Regions from separate parts of the Arthrobacter sp. Y3225209 genome, predicted to be linked through region 2. Evidence: riboswitches for the same ligand, from Rfam matches in the RefSeq annotation. Region 2 holds a riboswitch; the other holds the start of a gene.
What was found. A riboswitch is a leader RNA that binds a small molecule or an ion and turns the genes downstream of it on or off. The one in region 2 is predicted to bind S-adenosylmethionine.
Positions count from the first base shown of each region.

Region 1: it holds a riboswitch for S-adenosylmethionine, as region 2 does, so the genes downstream of both, AC5RVB_RS07315 (bifunctional o-acetylhomoserine/o-acetylserine sulfhydrylase) here and AC5RVB_RS14005 (hypothetical protein) in region 2, are expected to answer to the same signal.

Region 1 is NZ_JBNHFW010000009.1:92,715-96,159, reverse strand. It holds gene AC5RVB_RS07325 (hypothetical protein) at 1-343, opposite strand, end outside; gene AC5RVB_RS07320 (VOC family protein) at 514-1,164, opposite strand; SAM riboswitch class IV at 1,326-1,442, shown strand; gene AC5RVB_RS07315 (bifunctional o-acetylhomoserine/o-acetylserine sulfhydrylase) at 1,522-2,838, shown strand; gene metX (homoserine O-acetyltransferase MetX) at 2,848-3,445, shown strand, end outside.
Region 2 is NZ_JBNHFW010000028.1:38,239-41,683, forward strand. It holds gene AC5RVB_RS13990 (CPBP family intramembrane glutamic endopeptidase) at 1-677, shown strand, start outside; gene AC5RVB_RS13995 (hypothetical protein) at 778-948, shown strand; gene AC5RVB_RS14000 (VOC family protein) at 996-1,430, opposite strand; gene AC5RVB_RS14005 (hypothetical protein) at 1,511-1,945, opposite strand; SAM riboswitch class IV at 1,961-2,093, opposite strand; gene AC5RVB_RS14010 (hypothetical protein) at 2,357-2,650, opposite strand; gene AC5RVB_RS14015 (LLM class flavin-dependent oxidoreductase) at 2,696-3,445, opposite strand, start outside.

The sequences.
Region 1 (3,445 bases), on a different contig from region 2:
CCAGCAGCTTGCGTTCCGTCCAGTGGAGACCGCCCCGGCGCCGGCCGTGGGAGGACGGGGAAGCCAGCAGTAGTACCTCAGGTGGTGAATCGATCACCGGTAGCCCCCAAATGACGGCGGCGGACTGCTGGACGAGGACGCGTTGCCCGGGCACTTGTTGTGATGCCGCCTGGATACGTACCCGCTCTTTTTCCCAGGCACGGAGCTGTCGCCATACCTCGACGTCGATATAGATCCCGGCACGAAGCCGCACCAGTTGCCCCGCCCGGCACTGCAGGGCAAGGGAACGGCGGCCTGAGCCGAAGGAATCGGCGTCAGCCGCGAAGATGAGCTCGGGATTCACGCCTTCAGGGTGGAAGGGCGGTGGCGTAGATGCGAGCGAACCAGGCTCAAATGTGGAAAACCTGCGGCTCGGAGAGAGAATCTACCGGTTTGGGAAATTCCTGCCACTTTGCAGCGGAGGGAATTCTCAGACCGGCAGGAAAACCCCAAACCGGCAGCAAAACCCCGGAGCTAGATCTCCACCCGGCCGTTGGCGGTGTCGAAGGTGACCGACATGATGCCGGGCGTGCCGGCCGGAGCGATCCAGGTGACGGCAACGCCCTCCAGCGGTGCCTCCACCGGGTGGCCCAGCCAGTCAGTGACCCGGGCAGCCGACCCGGCGATGGTCAGCGAATTCAGTTTCACCGAACCGGGCATCCCGGGAAGGGCATTGGAGGGGTGCAGTGCCTCGGTGCCGTCATCCCATCGCAGCAGGTAGGGCACCTGGGGATCCGCGATCAGGCCGTTGATGCCGATCTGGCGCCAGGTGAGTTCCTGGCCATCAGGGAATTTTCGGTTGCCCGGCACTGACGGGCGGCCCAGGCGTTCTTCGAAGGGCGAGAGGTCATCAACTGCGACGCACCACCCCATCCAGCCGCCTCCGCATTCGGAGCGCTGGCGGACGGCCTGCCCGAAGGGCGCCTTGTCCGAGGCAGGGTGGTTGAGCACCTCGACAACTTCCACATATTGGTTGTTGGCCAGGGGCAGGATCATATTGCGGGTACCGAATCGGGGGTGGACGCCACCCTTTACGAAGTCGGCTCCGAGAGCAGCAGCAATCCTCTCGGTGGTGGCCAAAAGACCGTCGGATTCACAGGCATAAGAAACATGGTCCAAGCGCATGCGGCTCATTGTGGCACGTTGTGATGCCCGTCTCGACTAAGGGAAGCCTAAGAAGAAATCCAGTTGCCTCAGGACACGAAATCTATACACGGGGCCGGTTATTTTTTCACGAAAAGTCATGAAGGTTGCGCATCCTCAGCGGATCAGTTTTTATGGGTGCAGGTCATGAGTGCCAGCAGATAGCCCCGGCTTGCTGGCCGGCAACCCTCCAACCGCGGTGGGGTGCCCCGGGTGAAGACCTGGCCGCACGCCAAAAGGGCGTCCGGCAAGCGCGGGTCCCACAAACCCCACCGGACATCCGGCGTACCCGGATGTTCCCGCGAAGGTAGTGTGCGGCCCCTGGCATGAGGGAGCATCATGAGTGCAGATTGGTCTTTTGAAACCCGTCAGATCCACGTAGGACAGGAGCCCGACGCCGTCACCGGCGCCCGCGCCCTGCCCATCTACCAGACATCGTCCTTCGTCTTTCCCAGCGCCGAGGCAGCCGCAAACCGGTTTGCCCTGGCCGATCTTGAACCCATCTACACCCGGATCGGAAACCCCACCCAGGAAGCGGTAGAGAACCGGATCGCGTCCCTGGAAGGCGGGGTCGGCGCACTGCTGCTGGCCTCGGGACAGGCCGCGGAAACCTTCGCCCTGCTGAACGTGGCCCAGGCCGGTGACCACATTGTGGCCAGCCCCAGCCTGTACGGCGGCACGTACAACCTGTTAAAGCACACGCTGAAGAAGTTCGGCATCGAGACCACCTTTGTGCAGGACCCGGATGACCTGGAGCAGTGGCGCACCGCGGTGCAGCCCAACACCAAGGCGTTCTTCGGCGAGGTGGTGTCCAACCCGCGCCAGGACGTACTGGACCTTGAAGGCATCAGCGCCGTGGCACACCAGGCCGGAGTGCCGCTGATCGTGGACAACACGCTCGCCACGCCGTACCTCATCCGCCCCATTGAATGGGGTGCGGACATTGTGGTGCACTCGGCCACCAAGTACCTCGGCGGGCACGGCACCTCCATCGCCGGCGTCATCGTGGATTCGGGGAACTTCGACTTCGCGGCGGACCCGGAGAAGTTCCCCGGCTTCAACACACCGGATGAGAGCTACAACGGGCTGGTCTACGCCCGGGACCTGGGGGTCGGGAGCCCGCTTGGCGCCAACCTGGCCTTCATCCTCAAGGCACGTGTGCAGCTGCTGCGCGATCTCGGCTCGGCGGTCTCACCGTTCAACGCGTTCCTTATTGCCCAGGGCCTGGAAACCCTCAGCCTGCGGGTGGAGCGGCACGTGGCCAACGCCGTCGAGGTTGCCAACTGGCTGGAGGCGCACGACGACGTCCTGTCCGTTGCGTACGCGGGCCTGGAGTCGAGCCCGTGGTTCGAACGCGGACGCAAGTACGGCCCGCGCGGAACGGGGGCCATTGTGTCCTTCGAGATTGCCGGGGGAGTGGAAGCAGGCAAGCGGTTCGTGGATGGTTTGGAACTGCACTCCCATGTGGCCAACGTGGGTGACGTGCGCTCGCTGGTCATCCATCCGGCCTCCACCACGCACAGCCAGCTGGGAGCCGAGGCGCAGCTCGCCGCCGGAGTCAGCCCCGGGCTCGTGCGGCTCTCCGTGGGCATCGAGCACATTGACGACATCCTCGCGGATCTCGAGGCCGGCTTCCGGGCCGCCAAGGGCGCGTAACGGGGCACCGTGACTATTCGGCATTCTGCACCGCAGCACCCCGCCACCGCCGTGGACGGGGTGCTGCGGTTCGCCTCGATCGGCGGACTTGAACTGGAAACCGGCGGATACCTGCCCGACGTCGTCCTCGGGTATGAGACGTGGGGCCAGCTGAACGCGGACGCGAGCAACGCCGTGTTTGTGGCCCACGCCCTCACCGGAAGCACCCATGTGGCCCGCGGGCACACGGATGAGCCCGGCTGGTGGGATGAGCTGGTGGGGCCGGGCCGGCCCGTGGACACCAATCGGTTCTACGTGGTCGCGGCGAATATGATCGGCGGCTGCTACGGTTCCACCGGCCCGTCCTCGCTGGACCCGCAGGGCCTGCCGTGGGGCTCACGGTTCCCGCTGGTTACCATCCGCGACGCCGTGCGGGCCGAGGCACGGCTGGCGGACCGCCTTGGCATAGCCCGTTGGCATGCCGTGCTGGGCGGCTCCCTGGGCGGGGCGCGGGCGCTGGAATGGGCGGCCACGGAACCGGACCGGGTGCAGCGCTGTGCCGTGATCGCGGCAACCCCGGCCAGCACCGCCGAACAGATCGCCTTTGCGCAGGCGCAGATTGCCGCCA
Region 2 (3,445 bases):
ACGGCGTCGCGGCGGGCTTTTACGTCCTGTTCCTGCTGTTGCTGAGTTTTGTGCCCATCAACATTCCCGGGCTCTCGGTGCTGATTCCGGACCCGGTGGTGGCGGCCTACGTCATCAATCTGGGTTTCTATGCGGTGGCTGGAATTCTGGCCCTTATTGCCGCCCGGCGGTATGTTGCCCGCGAGACCCGGGTCCTTGCCACCCGGCCGGTGCTGACCGCTGCCCTGATCCCGATTGGCGTGATCCTCACGATCATCGCTTCCATGGTGGGCGTGATCATCGCCGGCCAGGCCGAAACCGCCGTGAACCAGGAGGCTGTGCAGGGGCTGGTTACCGAAATGTCTCCCTGGCTGGTGGTGCCGCTGGTCGTCATCCTGGCGCCCTTCGTGGAGGAGTACATTTTCCGGCACCTGCTCATCGGCAAACTCAGCCGCTACTGGAACATCTGGGCGTGCAGCATCCTGTCGGTCCTACTCTTCGCCTCCATCCACATTGTGGGTAAGGAATCCCTGTCACTGCCGGTCCTGATGCCTTATCTGGCCACTGGTGCCGTCCTGGTCGGGTTGTACGTATGGGCAGGAAACAACTTCATGCTGTCCTACGGCGTGCATGCTGCGAAGAACCTGCTCAGCGTGGTGCTGATCTACGCCATTCCGCCGGAACTGCTGCAGCAGTAATCTCGACGCGGGAAATGCGGCCCCGCAGGAAGCCATGCCCTAGCATCGGTGGCAGGACCGGACCCGTCCCGGGGCCGGCACACAGAATCGGGGGATCGGCGTGTCAGTAGGCTCAGGAATCGGCGCAGTGTTCGTAATTTTGTATTTCCTGTTGGTGGTTGCAGTGGCCGTCCTTGTGGTCTGGGCCCTGGTACTCGTGATCATTTTCCTCCGGTTGCGGATTGCCCAGCTGCGCGGAGAGTTGCGCGGAGACACCGGAACGGTTAACTGACGCGGCCGGGGGCCCGCGGCCTGCGCCGCCGGTCCCCGGCAACCCCGTCAGCTGATGCAGAACTCGTTGCCCTCGGGATCCGCCATGACGTACCAGGAGTGCGGTCCCTGGCTTGCTTCGGTCAGGAAGGACGCGCCGCGTTCCTCCAAGGCGGCCCGGGCCGCGTCCTTATCCTGACCCTGAAGCCGGACATCCAGGTGAATGCGGTCCTTGACGGTTTTGGGCTCGGGAACCGGCTGAAACAGGACGCGCAACCGGTCCTTCCGGCCCACCTCGTCGGCAGGACAGATGGCGGCGCCGTCCCGCCAGACCCGGACACCGTTGTGCTCGATAACGTCCTCCGGGTTCGCCAAGCCCTGGTCCAGCATGGACGAAATGAAGTCCTGGTCCACGGGCTCCAGCGTCCAGCCCAGGGTCTCGGCCCACCAATCCGCCTGTTGGTGGGCATCGGTGCAGTCAACGCAGATCTGTATATTCGTCATGGCATTGAGGCTAGAACCCGAACAGCACGGCCGTCATCGGTATCCGGACAGATACAGTCCGCATATTAACCGGCCGGGAATCACGCCTGGCCGTCAATCCGCTCGGTTTCGGGAGCCCGGACCGGAGACCCGATGCAGGGCAGCACCCGCTCCGGCCGGGCCAAGTAGAAAAAAGAGCTCCGGGCATCCGAGCCGAAACCGCCGGGCACCATCAGTGTGGAGTATCGCTGGCACCACTGTGGTGTGTCGACGGCGGCGTCCAGGGCGGCGGCCACGGCGCCCACGTTGTGGAACCACATCAGCTGCTGCGTTCCGTCGATGACGAGGTGGATGAGGTCAAGCTCCGGGTCGGCTGCGACCTCGACGTCGGACCACTGATCCCACGCCTCGAGCCGGCGGCGGTGGATCCAATGGACGTTGTGGCCGGGCGCAAAACCGGAGCAGCTGCTGCTGATGGAAGAGTTGTTGAAGCCGGAGTTGTTGGAAGCGGAGTTGCTGACACTGGACGTGCTCACAGTGGGTTCCTTTTCAGGTTGTCCTTGCCTGCACCGGTTGGAGCAGGCCGCTTCGTCATCCGAACCACCCGCCGAACAGTGGGGTTGGTGTGGGGCCAGTCGGAGCTTTTATGCCCGGCGAACCGGGCGGAGGCCACATCTCGTGAAGCTAGAAACTACTGTAACCGAGGGCACCGACATTTCGACAGACACGCGTTATCAGGGTCTGGTGTGGTCGTGCGGCGTCGGGCGGCGGTGCGCCGGGCGGACCGGGACAGCGGCAACGAAAACTCCCGCTCGCAGAGCTCGCGAGAGTTATTAAAGCCGCCTTACCCGGCCCGTCCGGCACACGGCATCGCGTCTGGGCGATGGCACCCTGACTTGCCTGTCAGGCACTAGCCTCAATCACCAATTCGGCTGGCAGTCTTGAGCCTACGGGTCGTGGAAGTACCCCGTCGCGGGGTCAATGGACGAGAGGAAATCGCGAATAGCGGCCACGTGCTGTTCATGCGTGGGCGGTTCACGCCTGCCGAGGGCGTTGAATCCATAACCATTGTTGGGTCCCGAGACCCAGTCATAGAGAATCGTTCCATCCTCGTCACGCCTGCGCACTGCAAACGTCTCGCCGTCGACGGTGATTGTCCCAAGGCCCGTATAGGTACGCGTGTCCGGCGGTGCAGGGGCAAACACCCACCCCTCATCTGCGGGGTGGCGATCGCTCTCCATACGTTTGATCCTACCGAGCGGGGAGCGGTTCCTCACACCGCCCCGTTACCGCCAGCCGGCGTCCGGTGCCACCAGTTTGACGATGCTTTCGAGCAGGTGCGCGTTGTAGTCCACGCCGAGCTGGTTGGGCACGGTGATGAGCACGGTGTCTGCGGCCTGCACGGCAGCGTCAGCGGCCAGTTCGGCAGCGATCACGTCGGGTTCGCCGATGTAGCTCTTGCCGAACCGGGCGAGGCCCCCGTCGAGGTGGCCCACCTGGTCACGTCCCTCGGCCTGCGCGCGGAGACCGAAGTAATGCCGGTCCTCCCCGGTCACCAGAGGGATGACGCTGCGGCTCACGGAGACCCGCGGCGTGCCCTGGTGGCCGGCGTCGGCCCAGGCCTTGCGGTAGACCTCGATCTGCTCGGCCTGCAGCTGGTCGAACGGAACTCCGGTGTCTTCGGTCAGCAGGGTGGAACTCATCAGGTTCATGCCCTGCTCGCCGGTCCACTTGGCCGTGGCGCGGGTCCCCGAACCCCACCAGATGCGCTCAGGCAGACCGGGAGAAAGAGGATCGATGGCCATGGGGGCGGTTGTCCCGGTCATTGCCGGATCGGACTGGGCCACCCCGGCACCGGCAATGGCGGCACGGAACACCTCGGTGTGCTGGCGAGCCATGTCCGCGTCGGTGGAGTCCGGCCCCGGCACGTAACCGAAGGACTCATAGCCCCGCAGGGCAGGCTCGGGGGATCCCCGGCTGATGCCCAACTGCAGCCGTCCGCCGCTGATCAGGTCCGCCACGGCGGCATCTTCCGC